One region of the Sporosarcina sp. NCCP-2331 genome, then DNA from elsewhere that is predicted to be linked to it. Evidence: riboswitches for the same ligand, from Rfam matches in the RefSeq annotation. Region 1 holds a riboswitch; each other region holds the start of a gene.
The links. A riboswitch is a leader RNA that binds a small molecule or an ion and turns the genes downstream of it on or off. The one in region 1 is predicted to bind S-adenosylmethionine.
Positions count from the first base shown of each region.

Region 1 (5,497 bases):
CCTCCAGGAACGCCCGGAGCCGCGATCATTGTAACCCCCAGCATGAATATAAACTGCAGATAACTGCCGAAACTAATGTCGAATCCGTTCATCAGCATGACGCCGATTGAGCAGGAAACGATAGTAATCGTACTTCCGGATAGATGGATTGTCGCGAATAAAGGAATAGCAAAATTCGTAACTCGTTCGGAAGCACCGGTTTTCTTGGCCTGCCGCAGCGTAACAGGTATCGAAGCAGCGGAAGACTGTGTGCCTATTGCCGTTAAATAAGCAGGCAGCATAGTTTTCATTAGACTGAAAGGATTACGTCCATTCAGTGCACCTGCTGTCGTATACTGGATTGTCAGCATAATCAGATGCAATGCGATAATCATAATAAATACGACTACGAACACGGAGAGCACATTGGCCACTTCACCTGTGTACGTCATGTTCAGGAAGATACCAAAAATATGAAACGGCAGCAAAGGGATAATGACAACAGAAATAACTTTCTCGATAATTAAATTAAACTCATCAAAGAAGCTCATCATTGTTCTGCCTTTAATGGAAGCCATGCCGATTCCCAGAACGAATGCCAGCAGTAGCGCTGTCATGATGCCCATGACCGGATCCATTTCCATCTTAAAGAACGCTGTACCCGCTTTACGCGCACCTTCTGCAATAGAAGTATCCGTTGATTGGTGGATGAAGCTCGGTAAAATCGTCGTCGCCGCAAAATATGCGAGCAGTCCCGCAATAATAGTAGATCCATATGCAAATGCAGCAGACAGACCAAGAAGTTTGCCTGACCCTTTTCCAAGCTTTGCAATACTTGGCGCAATGAACGCGATAATGATCAGCGGAACAATAAAGTTTAAAAACCCTCCAAACAGCATATTAAATGTGGCCGCCAGCCGAACGAACCAATGCGCAAACCCCTCATGTACAGCAGGCAGCAGCATACCCAGCCCGATCGCCAGCACAATGGCAATTAAAATTCGCCAAATGAGCCCTAATTTAAACTTCACAATACGTCCTCCTCAAATAGACATCTGTATGACTGAAACAAAATAACTTTACCACAAACCACCGTAAGAATATAGATTTGAACTAAATTTGTAATTGTCAAAATGTTATAGACGTAAAAAAGCCGGCAGCTAAATGCACTGCCGGCCTACTCTACATTATTTTACAGGAACGACCGCGCCGCCCCATTGTTCTACAATGAAATCTTGAATTTCTTGGGATGTCAGAACTTCTACCAATGCTTTGATTGCATCGCTGTCTTCATCGCCTTTTTTCGTAGCGACGATATTTACGTATGGTGATTCTTTATCTTCCAATGCGATTGAATCTTCCATCGGATTCAATCCTGCATCGATTGCAAAGTTCGAGTTGATCAACAATGCATCACCTTCGTCGTTGTTATAAAGCTGAGGCATAAGAGCCGGCTCATAATTCGGATCGAATTCCAAGTTTTTCGGATTTTCTACGATATCATCCAGCTCTGCTTTTACTTTCTCCACGCCGTCTTTCAACTTGATTAATCCTTTTTCTTCTAACATCGCAAGCACGCGTCCGTGATCCGCTACCGAGTTACTGATCAGGATTGTTGCACCTTCAGGAAGTTCTTCAAGCGTCTTATATTTTTTCGAATACACACCGATTGGTTCAATGTGAATAGATCCTGCATTTACAAAGTCATAGCCAAAATCCGCAATCTGACTTTCTAGGTACGGAATGTGTTGGAAGTAGTTTGCATCCAACTCACCTTCATCCAAATCTTTATTAGGAAGTACATAATCTGTATAGCTTTCGATTACTAGATCGTATCCTTTTTCAGCTAATAATGGTTTTGCTTCTTCCAAAATCTCCGCGTGAGGTGTATTAGATGCACCTACCGTTAACGTCGTTTTTTCCTCTGCCGGCTTATCTGCATCAACATCTACTGCATCCCCGCTATTCTTGCCATCGTCTTTTGTTCCACAAGCTGCTAAAGCCAATACAAGCACAGCTGCGAATAGACCGAATAAAAACTTCTTCATTTTCACATTTCCCCTTTACCAAAATGTTTTTTTTATATGGTTAACAGGTCTCCCTGAAAATCCCTTTATCGCTTATCCAAACGTTTAACGATTAAATCTCCAATGAACTGAATAATAAATACGATCACAAGAACCAGAATGGTAGCCATCATTGTGACATCTCCGCGCGAACGCTGAAACCCTTCCAGATAGGCGAGGGTACCAAGACCTCCCGCTCCAATTGCCCCTGCCATCGCCGTATAGCCGACGAGCGCAATGGATGTTACCGTAATACCCGACACCAATGCAGGCATTGATTCAGGCAGCAGTACTTTGAAAATGATTGTCGAAGTTTTTGCACCCATTGAACGGGCTGCCTCTATGACGCCTCTGTCAATTTCTTGCAAAGCGATCAATACCATACGTGCATAAAACGGTGCGGCACCGATGATCAATGCAGGCAATGCGGCATTCGGACCGCGAAGTGTCCCAATTAACAGCTTTGTCACCGGGAATAGCAAGATGATCAAAATGATGAATGGGATTGAACGGAAAATATTGACGAATGCTGCGGTAATCACATTTGTAAATCTGTTGGACCATAATTGTCCGCGGCTGGTCAGGAATAACAAAAGACCCAAAGCGATGCCGAAAATAAATGTCAGAACAGTCGAGAATGCTGTCATGTACAGTGTTTCGCCTGTTGCCTCCCACATTTTGTCCCAATTCACGTTAGGAAACCACTGTTCAATCATTTGTCAGCACCTCCGTCTTTACTTCATTGGCGTGCAGGTAAGAAATTGCTTCATCAATGATTGCCGGATTGCCGATCAGCTGTAACATCAATGTTCCGTACGCACCGTCACGCAAAGCGGAGATGTTCCCCTGCACGATATTTACGTCGATCTCAAACTTGCGGATTAATTCTGCCAAAACCGGCTGTTCAGTCCGTTCTCCTATGAACGTCAGCTTTACGAGCTTGCCGTTCGTATCTTCCTGCAGATGCTTAATTGCTTCGTCTGCATCTGCATTATCTGAAACTTGAGAAATGAAACGTTTCGTAATCTCGGCCTGTGGTGATTGGAAGACGTCGAGCACATTGCCGACTTCCACCACTTTTCCCGCTTCCATGACCGCCACGCGATGACAAATCTTCCGGATGACGTGCATTTCATGGGTAATGAGCACAATCGTCAAACCGAGACGTTCATTAATTTCTGTCAGCAAATCTAAGATGGCATTTGTTGTTTCGGGATCCAATGCTGAAGTCGCTTCATCACACAGCAGAACTTCAGGGTCATTAGCAAGCGCTCTGGCAATGCCGACACGCTGTTTCTGCCCGCCTGATAACTGGGAAGGATAAGCTTTCTCCCGTCCTGATAATCCAACCAGATCAATCAGTTCTTTCACTTTCGCGTCGCGTTCAGCTTTCTTCACACCTGCAATCTCCAACGGAAATGAAATATTGTCTTCGACTGTACGCGACCAAAGCAAATTGAAATGCTGGAAAATCATACTGATCTTCTGCCGCGCGTTCCGAAGACCTGCACCTTTAAGTGTAGTCATTTCCAGATCATTGATTACAATACTCCCTGAAGTCGGCTGTTCCAAACCGTTCAACAGCCGGATCAATGTACTTTTCCCCGCCCCACTGTAACCGATGACGCCAAAAATTTCTCCTTCTTTGATAGCCAGCGTCACGTCATCTACCGCTACAATTTCCGCTTGGTTCAATTGGAATCTCTTATGTACGTTTGTCAGTTGAATCATTTTCTGCACCGCCTTTAGTAAATCCGTGATTATGTTTTTTCTTTTGTGTGCTTTATACATGTGTGCCTTTCGGAGCTAAACGGCGCATTCCGCTTTTAATTACATCCAGCTGCAGATGCCAGCTCCTCGGGTCGTTTCGATCTTTCCAGAAAGGCAAAGAGCGCCTTTATGGAAAGCCCTTCAACGCCTGTCGGAGCTAAACGGCATCTTCCGCTTTAGATTAACATCCAGCTGCATGCGCCAGCCTCTCGGGTCACTTCGGTCTTTCCGAAAAGGTGCAAAAACCGCACCTTTGTCGGCAAGCCCTCCAGTGCCTGTCGAGGCTAAACGGCGCATTCCGCTTTTGAATATAAAAAACCCTTCTGCAGACGAGCAGAAAGGCTGAACGTATGAAAAATTATGTACGTTACCGTTCTCTCATCTGTCAAAGCATTCCGCTTTGAGTGAATTGGCACCATTTCACAATTGTGACGGTTGCCGGGCTTCATAGGGCACTTCCCTCCACCGCTCTTTATAAGAGTATCGTTATTCAATTGATTGTATTACTTATACCATATATTCGAGATGAATGTCAAGTCAACTTTTCCAATAAGTTAGGTACGGATTGGAATGCATAGATCTTTTCAATAGGTTTCCCCTGCCGGTGGATGAGCAGGCATGGTACGCTTTCAATCTCGTAATCATAAGCCAGTTGCTCCGTAAAATTCAAATCCGCTTTACCTATCGTTAACTCAGGACGCATCGCTTCGATTACTGTCAGCATTTTTGAGGCCACTGCACACGTTCCGCACATCGGAGTGAACAGATAAAAAGCGGCCAATTGCTCTGCCGCCCGTTCGCGTTCCCAATCGTCAATTGTCCATTTATCCATTTGCTCCTCCTGCCAAGTAGACGGGATGTACCTTGAAATTCGCTGCAACTAAAATGCCCGCCAAGACTTTGAGCGGTGTTGTCGCTACTTCCCGATACAGCCGGTCTGTAAATAAGTGCCTTGCTTCCGGATAAAGTTGCACGAACAATTTGCGGATGGAATCACCCGAGGCGTCCGCATCCACAAAAATGAAAAGATCCTGCTCTTCATATGGCTCCAGAAGTTCTTCTATATGATAGGAACTGATCGTGCCGTTCGTACAAATGATTTCTACCGGTTCCGCCAGCATCGGCATAAGCCTTCTGCGATCGGAACTGCCTTCCACAATGAGTACTTTCGGATGCATCCAGTTTCCTCCTCATAGTGTAAAAAAAGCACCGGAACTTCCCGGCGCTTTTCGTTTTCTTATTCGCCAGCTGTCATTTCATCGTACTGCTCAGCTGTCATTAACTCATCAAGTTCAGCTTTATCTGCAATCTCAACAACGATCATCCAAGCACCTTCATATGGAGATTCGTTTACAAGTTCAGGGCTGTCTTCAAGATCTTCGTTCACTTCTACAACTTTACCTGTTAAAGGAGCGTACAATTCAGAAACAGTTTTTACTGATTCAACGCTTCCGAAAGGCTCGTCTGACTTCACTTCATCGCCGACTGAAGGCAGTTCAACGAAAACGATATCTCCCAGCTCAGACTGTGCGAAATGTGTGATCCCGATACGGTATTTACCGTCTTCTTCTTTTACCCACTCGTGCTCTTCTGAATAACGTAATTCTTTTGGTGTGCTCATGTCTTAACCTCCAACGATTATAATAGTTTATCTATAGTTAGTTTGCCATAGTTCCGAATGA
Region 1 covers NZ_BRCD01000024.1:51,352-56,848, forward strand. Annotated here, with positions in the region: gene NCCP2331_RS13810 (dicarboxylate/amino acid:cation symporter) at 1-1,010, opposite strand, end outside; gene NCCP2331_RS13815 (MetQ/NlpA family ABC transporter substrate-binding protein) at 1,167-2,027, opposite strand; gene NCCP2331_RS13820 (methionine ABC transporter permease) at 2,093-2,761, opposite strand; gene NCCP2331_RS13825 (methionine ABC transporter ATP-binding protein) at 2,754-3,776, opposite strand; SAM riboswitch class I at 4,191-4,296, opposite strand; gene NCCP2331_RS13830 (thioredoxin family protein) at 4,348-4,647, opposite strand; gene NCCP2331_RS13835 (toprim domain-containing protein) at 4,640-4,993, opposite strand; gene gcvH (glycine cleavage system protein GcvH) at 5,053-5,436, opposite strand.

Region 2 (5,497 bases), on a different contig from region 1:
CAATTTGTGGTCAAGGAAAGGCTCTTCTTCAAATACATCAAGCGCTGCTCCGGCAACCTTCCCGGCAACAATTGCATCATACAAAGCATCTTCGTCAATGATTCCGCCGCGTGCACAGTTGATGATCTGAACGCCGTCTTTCATTTTTTCGAATGCTTCTTTATTAATCATTCTGCGAGTTTCTTTCAGTAATGGCGTGTGGACGGTAATGAAATCTGCTGCAGCCAGTACTTCATCTACTGTTCCGATCTCAATGCCTAATTTTTTAGCAATGTCTTCTGTCAGGAATGGGTCATATGCGACAACGCTCATACGCTGACCTTTAGCACGGCGTGCAACTTCTGCTCCGATTCTGCCCAGCCCGATAATACCGAGTGTTTTATCCTTCAGTTCGACCCCAAGGAAAGATTTACGGTCCCATTTATTGTTCTTCAAAGAATTGAAAGCCTGAGGAATTTTCCGTGCCATCGCCATCATCATCGCGACAGTGTGCTCAGCTGCTGAGTTTGTATTACCGTCAGGAGCATTGACAACAATGATTCCTTTTTCAGTTGCTGCATCCAAATCGATGTTATCGACGCCTACACCTGCACGGCCGATAATTTTCAATTGATCTGCAGATTCTAATAATTCTTTTGTTACAGTAGTTTGACTGCGCACTAGAAGGGCGTCGAAACCTTTAATTCTGTCTTTCAGCTGATCTGGAGTCAAATCTGTATCAATAACAATTTCAAAACCTTCTGCCTGCCTTAATGGAAAAATACCATCCTCGCTGAGTGGGTCACTAATAAGTACTTTAAAAGCCATGATTATCATTCTCTCCTTCAGTAATTTGTTTTGGTCCTGCATTCGGGTAATGAGCATTCATCTGATCAATCGTCTATGTAAGCTGCGCTAACCTCCTTTTAGGAAAAATAAAAAAGCCTTCCACCCCTTACAATACGTAAGGGGCGAAAAGCTCGATTAACTAACGCGGTACCACCCTTGTTTTGCTGCCGGAGCAGCCTTCATTCAGCATGCGTAACGTGCATGTGACGGATCGGCCTACTGAATATTCAGCCAATCAATTCGGAAGTGCCGCCATCCTAAGAATTTGCTGACTCTCACCACATCATCAGCTCTCTAAGAAATTCTATTACGGAAAGGTATGTCTTCGTCAAAATTGTTTTGCATGTATTAAATTTAGAACTAATCATAACACGTCCAAAACAATTGTCAATTACTTTTAAGCAAAAAATCAAAAAGTATTAAATGCGAACGTATCTTATTGAATATATTGTGAACATTCGTGTTTGGATGATGAAAACGAAAGAAATGCACTTAATATCAAGTTTGTTCTGTAAATTAGATAAGTCGTCAAGAGAGAAGAAGGATAGTAAACAATGCTATAATGACGGCAGAATAAGTAGAAAAGAGGTTATATTTATGAGGAAACTTGAGACTTTGGAACAATTTGACGAGCTGAAGAAAGAAGAGCGTGTAATTTTCTTGTTTACTGCAGACTGGTGTCCTGATTGCAGAGTGATCGAACCGTTTCTGCCGGAGTTGGAAACCGAGTTTTCGGAGTATGAATTCTTTTCTGTTGACCGCGACGATTTCATTGACCTTTGCAGTCAGCATGATATTTTTGGCATTCCCAGCTTTGTCGCTTATAGCAAAGGTAAGGAATTGGGACGTTTCGTCAGCAAGAATCGCAAAACAAAAGAGGAAATTGAAGAGTTTATCAATAGTTTATAAGCACAAACAGAAACCATCCCGCGAGTTGGGATGGTTTTCCTGTTACTCCATATCACCAATCTGTTTCCGCAGTATTTTTGCACCTTCGGGACTGATGAATAATCCGTTAGATAATTCCTTGTTATCTTCGTTTACTTCACCGGTTATGAAACAAGCTTTGTTAACTTGGTATTTCCTCAAGATGATCTGTTCATCTTCCGAAAAGATTTCTATTGGATCCCCTTTGACAATTTGCAGAGTTTGACGAAGTTCTTTTGGAATGACGAATCTGCCAAGATGATCGACTTTGCGAACAATACCTAAAGATCTCATGGATGCCTCCTTCGGAAATAATAGTCTGTATGTCTATTATACGGAAAATTTTGTTTTATACAATTTGATTGGCTGGAATGAGCAGAACTATTTGATAATTCCGCTATACAATTTATATATTAATGTTATAATAGTCTGTAATTACATAAAACTTATCAAGAGAAGCTGAGGGAACTGGCCTGATGACGCTTCAGCAACCTCTGTGCAAACAGGAAGGTGCTAACTCCAACAAGATTGTTTTCTTGAGAGATAAGAATGATATCCCGAACCTCATTTTCTTATCTATAGGAAAATGAAGGTTTTTTTATTGAAAATAACTGGCCGAGTGAATGGCCAAGGAGGAAGAAACATGCCGATTAATATACCGCAGCAGTTACCAGCAGGAGAGTTACTGAAAGAAGAGAAGATATTTGTGATGGATGAGAATCGAGCGGTTGCACAGGATATCCGCCCGTTAAATATATTAATCCTAAATTTAATGCCTGAAAAGGAAAAGACGGAACTGCAGCTGCTGAGATTGCTGGGTAATACACCGCTTCAGGTAAATGTGACATTTTTGAATACCGCCTCTTATACATCGAAAAATGTCAGTCAGACACATTTAGAGACATTTTACACAACTTTTGAGCACGTTAAAGACCGCCGTTTTGATGGAATGATTATTACAGGGGCACCGATAGAACTGATGCAGTTTGAAGATGTAGTTTATTGGAAAGAGCTGGAAGATATTATGGATTGGACCAAGACGAACGTGACCTCAGTCCTTCATATTTGCTGGGGAGCACAGGCTGCACTTTATCATCATTACGGAATTGATAAGTTTGAACTGCCGGAAAAGTGTTTTGGTGTATTTGCACACGAAGTCTATGATCAGACAGTAAATCTTTCACGCGGTTTCAATGATGTATTTGTAGCGCCGCATTCAAGACATACAGGTGTATCCATTGAAGAAATAGAGAAACACCCAGATCTGACCCTGCTTTCTGTTTCAGAAGATGCGGGAGCGTTTATCGTCATCTCCAACGATGAAAAACATATTATGGTGACAGGTCACTTGGAGTATGATGCGCATACATTAGACAGTGAATATAAAAGGGATGTTGAAAAGGGAATGGAAATTGATGTTCCTGAAAATTATTATCCGAATGATGATCCAAATCAGGAGCCGATGAATACATGGCGTTCTCATACGCATTTACTGTTTTCCAACTGGCTGAATTACTACGTCTATCAGGCAACTCCATTCGTATGGAATTGAAAGAGCCGGCTGCTTCTGACATGATGAGCGTATAAGTCCATCCGTTTCACACATACTCCATACAATGGAGGTGTACGTTTGTGAATATAGATGAATTTTGGGAGTTGGCTTTCTGGGAAATGACACTTCGGACAGTGCTCTCCTTTGTGGTACTCTTGATCCTGGCGCGTTTTATGGGGAAAAAGCAAGTATCGCAGTTAACGTTCTTTCATTATGTAACAGGGATTACTATAGGTTCGATTGCGGCTAACCTGGCAGGAGAGTCGGAAACGCCTTTCTTGAATGGTTTGTATGGAATGATATTATGGGCAGTTTTGACAATTGTCGCTAATTACTTATCATTCAAATCAATCAAACTGCGTGTTTTATTGGACGATAAACCGATGATTGTGATTGAAAATGGTGAAATCATTGAAGGTTCACTCCGCAAATTAAGACTGAGTTTTAATGATCTGAATATGTTGCTTCGTGAAAAGTCCATATTTTCCATGAAAGAAGTAAATTATGCGATATTCGAAACAAACGGAAATCTCAGTGTGATGTTGAAAACAGGGGAGGAACCGGCCACCAAGAAAGATGTGCAGGCTTCATCACCTCCGCCGAAATATATTCCTACTGAAATAATCACAAACGGCAAAGTGGAAGAAAAGAATATGCGAGAATTGAAGCTGACAGATGTATGGTTGACAAAGCAGCTGGAACAGCAGGGAATCGCAAGGCCGGAGCAAGTGCTGTATGCAGAAATTCAGACGGATGGCAGTCTGTATGTTAATACATTGAAAAGTGTTTGAACTAAATGTCGCCGCATGTCAGGTTACTGGCGTGCGGCGACATTTTTACAGTATTTGCCAGGCACGCTGCTTGGCAATCGCGGCAAGTTTTGCATCAGGTCTGACGGCAACGGGATGACCCACTTGTTCCAATACAGGCAGATCTGAAATGCTGTCCCCATAGGCAAAGCTTTTTTCCCATTCCACTGTCTTCCCTTCCAAAGCGCAGTAAATCATCTCATTTTTACGCTGTCCTTGAATATGTAAGAAGGGCTGGTCCATCGCTATATGCTCCCCATTGACAGGGATTTCGGTTCCGATGATTTCATCAAAGGTTAAATGGCTCGTAACTGCAGTCAAAAATGGTGTGTAAGCACCTGAAACCAACAGTACGTGATAACCTTCTTCCCGATGTTTAGCGAGTCTATTGACGACGTCTTCATTAAAATCACTTGACATCTCGTCCTGCATTTCTTCGAAGTAAACCCGAAGCTGGGGAATTGTCAGTGTTTCCAATGCCTTCAAATAAAGCATCATGGAACGTTCTTTCATGACCGGTTCCGGAAGCATTTTTAATTTGTAACGAATATACAATGGCAGGATGGACCGGTAAAACTTGCCGTAATATTGCTGATAGGCCGGATGTTTTTTTAAATGTTCCATCAGGAGTTTAAACGTTTCTTTCGTATATAACGTGCCGTCAAAATCAAAAATTGCAACTTTCATTCAGACACCCCTCAGTTCATTCATCTCCTTACAGTATACAAATATAATGAGTGGAAAAGCAAAAAAGCAGGCGGAGAGAAAAAATCTCCGTCTGCAATGAGGTGAATTACTGAAGGTTTTTCGGCATACTTGGCTGTCCTTGTGAAGGAGCATATGAGTTGAGAAGCATATTCATATCCTGGCTGTTCAGTTGCGGTACTTGGTAGTAATGATGTTTGTTTTGGTAAATCGACAACTCATATGCCATTTCAATGCAGTTTGGAATCGAATCTGCTAATACACGGCGTACAACAGGGTTACAAACTTCAAGAGAAGCAGCAGTCTTGCCTGTGGCGCCTTCTTTAACTGCACCCAGCAAGAAACCTGATACGATTTCATCCGTTATCTCCGCTGTGGATTGGATCGGCTTGGAAGGCGCTTTTTCTTTCATCCCATAGACAAAATCACTGTTTTCCTGCATTTGATATCGCTGTGTAGGATGTGAAGGATCTTTTCCGCTTTTGAAACACTCGACTGTAATATTGTACTCGTCCAGCATAAAACGATACTGGCGGTCCAGAATATCCAAGAGTTCCGGATCTTTTACGTGCGGACGCAGCAACATGGATTGATTCAGCGCACCTACTGCTGCATTTAATACTTCGTGCACATCAAAAAGTTCATGACCGCCATGGTTCATTGAGGGTGTTACTGG
Region 2 covers NZ_BRCD01000027.1:29,119-34,615, forward strand. Annotated here, with positions in the region: gene serA (phosphoglycerate dehydrogenase) at 1-807, opposite strand, end outside; gene NCCP2331_RS14605 (thioredoxin family protein) at 1,426-1,737, shown strand; gene NCCP2331_RS14610 (AbrB/MazE/SpoVT family DNA-binding domain-containing protein) at 1,780-2,049, opposite strand; SAM riboswitch class I at 2,199-2,305, shown strand; gene metA (homoserine O-acetyltransferase MetA) at 2,399-3,307, shown strand; gene NCCP2331_RS14620 (YetF domain-containing protein) at 3,394-4,098, shown strand; gene NCCP2331_RS14625 (HAD family hydrolase) at 4,144-4,803, opposite strand; gene NCCP2331_RS14630 (spore coat protein) at 4,910-5,497, opposite strand, start outside.
Region 2: linked by a shared signal. The riboswitch ahead of metA (homoserine O-acetyltransferase MetA) and the one ahead of NCCP2331_RS13825 (methionine ABC transporter ATP-binding protein) in region 1 are both predicted to bind S-adenosylmethionine.

Region 3 (5,497 bases), on a different contig from region 1:
TCCTTAATAAAATATATTAATAATGAAATACTTCGAATACTTTTAACACCAACAGTAAAAATATCTATAAATAAATTATTTTTCTGTTTAATAGTCATGTTATTCAATTCGCATACTATTTAACTAACAACTAAAACTCAGCAAGATTACGAAAAATAATCACTCTATATTTACTAAATAATCAAATTTTCAACTCCATTTCAAAATATAATCATAGTACCGTCATTATACCAATATATTCTATTTTTATATACCTAAATACACAAATAAACCTTTTATATTTAAAATTCTTATTGTAAAAGTCAAATATTTCTCACTTGGCCTAGGAAGAGATTAGTAAAGGACTTAATAATTAGATCAACATTGGACGCAAAGTAAATAATGCTATCAGATACCGATAATTGATTTGCAATACTACATCCAACAGAGAGCTGCTATTTAGCCAAAATTTTACCCAATAAAAAAACTCCCCAACCTTTGGAGAGTCATGTCATTATAAATAGTAAGAGAACAGTAATTGTCCGTAGATTTAAAGTCGCCTACCATAAATTGTTAACGCGTACGTACCGACATTTTAACGACTACTTAAGAATTGATTACACTAAAAGAATAATTTAATCATTATTGCGCTCTTTAACATGAAAACACCTGCAATACAGATAATATAAAAGCCGGCACTCAATCCTTACAAAAAACCATCTTCAGGTTCGCCCACTTCAAACCCTACTGCTTTTGTAGCTTCCAATTTGAATTTCTCCATCCAATCACTCCACTCGTCATCGCCCATCCGCGCATAAAATGATAATCCGCTCGGTTCCACAGAAGCCCATATAAATATATTGTCCTCTTCTCGCCCGAACCAATAGGGAATTCCATCTTTAAAACCTAGCCAGCCGGGCATGCTTTTGTATACACCAGTCACATTACCCCACAATTCCTCAGGCAATGAGTACCAAATATTTAAATTGCAATTTTGCGGCTGCACTTCACTCATCTATTTTCCTCCCTCTTTATTAAAACCATGATTTAACGGATCTAATCATTCTTCATACACTTTTGTCCATCAGTATTTCTGACGAGCTGCTAATAGTATTCAGATCGCAGCCAAAAGGTTGCCTGCTCCTCGTGTATCGTGCAGGAAAACCATTCAACATTGTTTTTGAAGAAAATCAGGTCCTCAGGCAGTTGCGGAGCTACCCAGTCATAGAGTGAATTCGCCGACTTGATCAGAAGTTTCAATGTATCCGGAGTTGACTCGATTACATATACCGTGGCTGCCGGACCTTTCGTGATGGTCTGTGCAAACGTCTTTGTTTTATAACTGCTCTTTATGTATGGTGCAAAATAATCGAGAAGCGACCAGTCGTATGTCAGCTCATTTCGGGTAATGAAATAAAATTCATCTGAATGCACGCAAAGTACCTTCATCAAATTTTCATATACCACGCCGGTCGGATTCCCGTCAATTTCCCAGTAATCCATACTGCACTCTCCTTTATTATAGAATAAGCACTCATTCAGGCAGTATCTTAATTTTCAGTCCAAATACATTTCCAATTCAACTTGTACTACAGGCGAAGTAAACCCTTCCGGCACTAAGTCTGCCTCTTCCGTAAAACTGATGTCAACACCCGCAAGCTTGTAGGACGGCATTGTTTCAATCTGCTCCGGCCCATCAATGATCCTGCCCGCAAAATGATAAAAGACTATATAATGATGCGTACCGTCTCCGCTCCTGCCAAACGCTGAAACTTCCCCTTCTTTGTGCGGATCAATTCCGAGAAAACGAAAGAAATCGCGGATTTCTGCAGGGAATTGCTCACATGCCTGAACATAATGCAGACAATCTTCACAGCTGCAGTCCTGTGTAAGAAGAGGGTGGCCTGCATAGAATTCCCTAGTTCGTTCTCTATCCGTTTCTATAGTCCAAGCACCGAATTCCAATCGTTTCATGTAATCGCCCTGTTTCATAACATCCCTCCCGGTCATTTCGTCGCTGTCAGCATCTCAATATATCACGTAAACATGTCCGCGATGTTATGTGAGTTACTGCCCTCTCCATCATCTGGTTCTGCATGCATAATTTCTTCTCATCGTTCAGGTACACCTGTTGAATGTGGTACCTTATCTATCCGGCAGGTGCTGAGACTTCATCGGGCCACCCCCTCTGTCTCTCTCAATAAGAAAAGAACGTCTGCTCAATTGCGAATAAATATAAGGCAAGATAGTTTTCATGTCAACCAACGGGATTATCTGTTTTAGCCTTACTGATCTAACCCAAAGTAATGCAAATGTCCTTTAAAAAGTGATCACTACTAAATGAATCTATCAATTATTCAGCTAATAATAACAAAAATACAAAATAATCGACATGATTTGTCATTTTATTATCAGGAATTAGTTTTAGTAACAATTAAGGGGCAAAAAATACTATAATAGAATTAGTTAAATTGGTTACATATACTCACATTAATGAAAGGAGTTTTAATATTGTCCAAAAATAAAATGAAACAACCGCCTCTAGAACTAACTGCAAAAAAGAACAAGGAAGAATATAATCAGTTATCTTGGTTCATGAAAACTTGGAGTTGGCTCTTGATTTTATTCTCGCTTCTAGCCTTTTTCATTCCTCATGCAATCCTTTTAACAGGTCCAATAATCGGCTGGAAATTGCGAAAGGCCATTAAGCAGAATAACAAGCTCTTTATCAAGTATGAGGAAATCGCCAAAATAGTTGACGATAGAATTCTCAAGCTTGACGCCTTAGATGCTGACATAGAGATTACCGAACAAAAAATTACAAGTCATAAAGAAGAATTAGCTGCTATTCAGGAAGATATTATTAATAACAAAGAGATATTCGGAAAACTAAAGACAGAATTCAAAAATGATGTCCGAGAAGAAATGAAAGAACAGATTAGCGAGGCAACAAACGAAGCAGCGAAAATAAGAGAAACTGCTACCAACGATGCTGCGAATGTCCTGATAGATGTTCAAAAGTACATTGAAGAACGAGATCAACTGCTAATCGACAATGAAAAAGCAGAAAAGCAGTTAAAAACTAATACGAATAAAATTCTAAAAGCTAAAGCTGAAATATTAGGAATCAAAACACTTACTGAAAATTTTCCTAATGCCTTAAATTACTCTAAGTTAGAAAAAGAAGTACGGAATGTTAGTCAATTTTTCGATGAGGAGAGCATGCTTCGAAACCTTATTGAACTCGATTGTCATTACAAAAACTCTAAAGAGTTACGTAAAGAAATGAATAGGAATAAGCGTGAGTTGAAAAAGGTTTTAGATACATATGTGGATCGCTACACTACGAAAGCGAATAAAACTATATATCAACTAATGGTTATTGGTTTGCAAGCAGAACTACAGAACATCTTATATACTCTTACGTATTCGAAACTTGAAGAGGCTCAAGAAAATGTGCGTGATCTAGTTAGGAGATATCTGGCAATTTGTGCGGATGGAAATAATTCCATTCTCCCCACAATTACTCGTTTCTTATCGGAAATCGAGCCTATATTCTTAGAGGCCATTGAAATCGAACATCATTACTATGCCAAACGTGAGCTTGAAAAAGAAGAGCAGCAAGCAATACGAGAACAGATGAGACAAGATGCTGCAGAGAAGAAGGCTTTGAAAGAACAGCAGAAGAAGCTTGAACAAGAAGAAGAAAAATTCATGGTAGAAATGCAACGAAACATGGAGCTTCTTTTATCCGAAACAGATACAGACAAGATATCCGTATTGGAAGCGCGAGTTCGTGAATTGGAAGAGCAGCAGAATGAGCTTGAATTGAAGAAAGAGGAAATCACCCGACTTGCGAACGGTAAAGCAGGTTATGTCTATGTTATTTCCAATCTTGGCTCCTTCGGTGATCAAATGTTTAAAGTTGGGATGACAAGACGACTAAATCCTCAAGAACGAGTAGATGAACTAGGAAGCGCTTCTGTCCCATTCAAATTTGATGTCCATGCTATGGTGTTCAGTAACGATGCAGTAGGACTGGAAAATCAGCTGCATCAAACACTTCATCAGCAGAGGGTTAATAAAGTAAACTTGCGCAAAGAGTTCTTCAACACTACGATTGAAAAATTACAAGAAATTGTAGAAGAGATTGATCCAACAGTTGAATTCAAGACGACATTACTTGCCCAAGAATATTTTAAAAGTAAAGAATTGAAAGAAGAAAAGTTGTCGAATGTCGGATAATCAAAAAACATGTGTATTCGTTACGAAGGATGGACTTCAGAAAAAATATTTTGCACCACATATTCTTCTCGCGTAAACGAACTCTACAGTATGGTATCATTATCTTAAAAGTAATTTTCAGGAGGCCTGTATGAAAAAAGTAATTAAAGTGGTCGCTGCCATCATTGAAAACGACGAGAAGGAAATCCTCTGTGCGCTGCGTTCACCCGCCATGTCGATCCCGAATCGCTGGGAATTTCCGGGTGGTAAAGTGGAAAAGGATGAAGATCTCTATACTGCTTTGAAGAGAGAAATTACCGAGGAAATGAATTGTACGATTGAAATCACAGAGGGTATCTTCAACGACAATACACATGAATACGATACATTCATGATTAATTTGATCTCCATCAAATGCCGTATTGCCGAAGGAACGCCAACAGTCAGTGAACATTCAAAAGTAATCTGGCTGAAGCGCGAGAATTTGGAATCGCTCCAATGGGCCCCTGCCGATATCCCTGCGGTTCAGCAGCTGATCGAAGAAAAAGGTGTAGTCTTCTCACATTGAGAAAACTACACCTTTTTTGTAAATTCCGTATAAAGATTCGCCGGCAATTTATTCTGCAATTTCAATTGAACAGTAATCGGTTTCTCTCCCGAAGCCTCGATAGTATCTCCCTTGCCGATATAAATAAAAGGCTCATTCTTGCCATCAATTTGCCGATACTTCCTCACAAACAAATGCAAATGAATGCCGTTTCGCTGGTTGAAAATGATATTCTGTCCTCTTTCTGAATGCTGGGAGGTACTATTTGGCGTCTGCCACTGGAAATACTGCTCATCCATGAACTTATCATGATAATTGATACTTTCTTTAATATCTTCTTCTTTATGAAGATCGATAAACAAGAAATAATCATTTCCACTCGCAAGCAGCCCTGAGCCCCTGAACGAGCTGTGAATTTTTCGGTAGTTCGACATAAGAGCGGCATCGATCATTTGGTATTGTTCGTACAGTTTAAAATGTGGCACACCGTAATTTGTCGTACCGAATTCCTTCTCATAGCGATGAATTCCATAATGGATTACATCCTCAATGAACCTCCGAAACTCCCTTTTCATCAATATCTGATTATAAAGTGGAGATTTCATCAGCCTTTCACCCTGCTGGAAAACAAGCTTCGGCTTCTTTAACTGCACACTGTCATAATAATCCTGGTCCAGCGTTTCAAACGCATGCCGTACGCTATCCTCATCGACATCTTCAACCAGCTTGAGAATTTGCTGCTTGGCC
Region 3 covers NZ_BRCD01000011.1:84,377-89,873, reverse strand. Annotated here, with positions in the region: gene NCCP2331_RS08510 (hypothetical protein) at 686-994, opposite strand; gene NCCP2331_RS08505 (hypothetical protein) at 1,084-1,482, opposite strand; gene NCCP2331_RS08500 (hypothetical protein) at 1,537-1,971, opposite strand; SAM riboswitch class I at 2,088-2,186, opposite strand; gene NCCP2331_RS08495 (GIY-YIG nuclease family protein) at 2,491-4,224, shown strand; gene NCCP2331_RS08490 ((deoxy)nucleoside triphosphate pyrophosphohydrolase) at 4,355-4,771, shown strand; gene NCCP2331_RS08485 (DEAD/DEAH box helicase) at 4,777-5,497, opposite strand, start outside.
Region 3: linked by a shared signal. The riboswitch ahead of NCCP2331_RS08500 (hypothetical protein) and the one ahead of NCCP2331_RS13825 (methionine ABC transporter ATP-binding protein) in region 1 are both predicted to bind S-adenosylmethionine.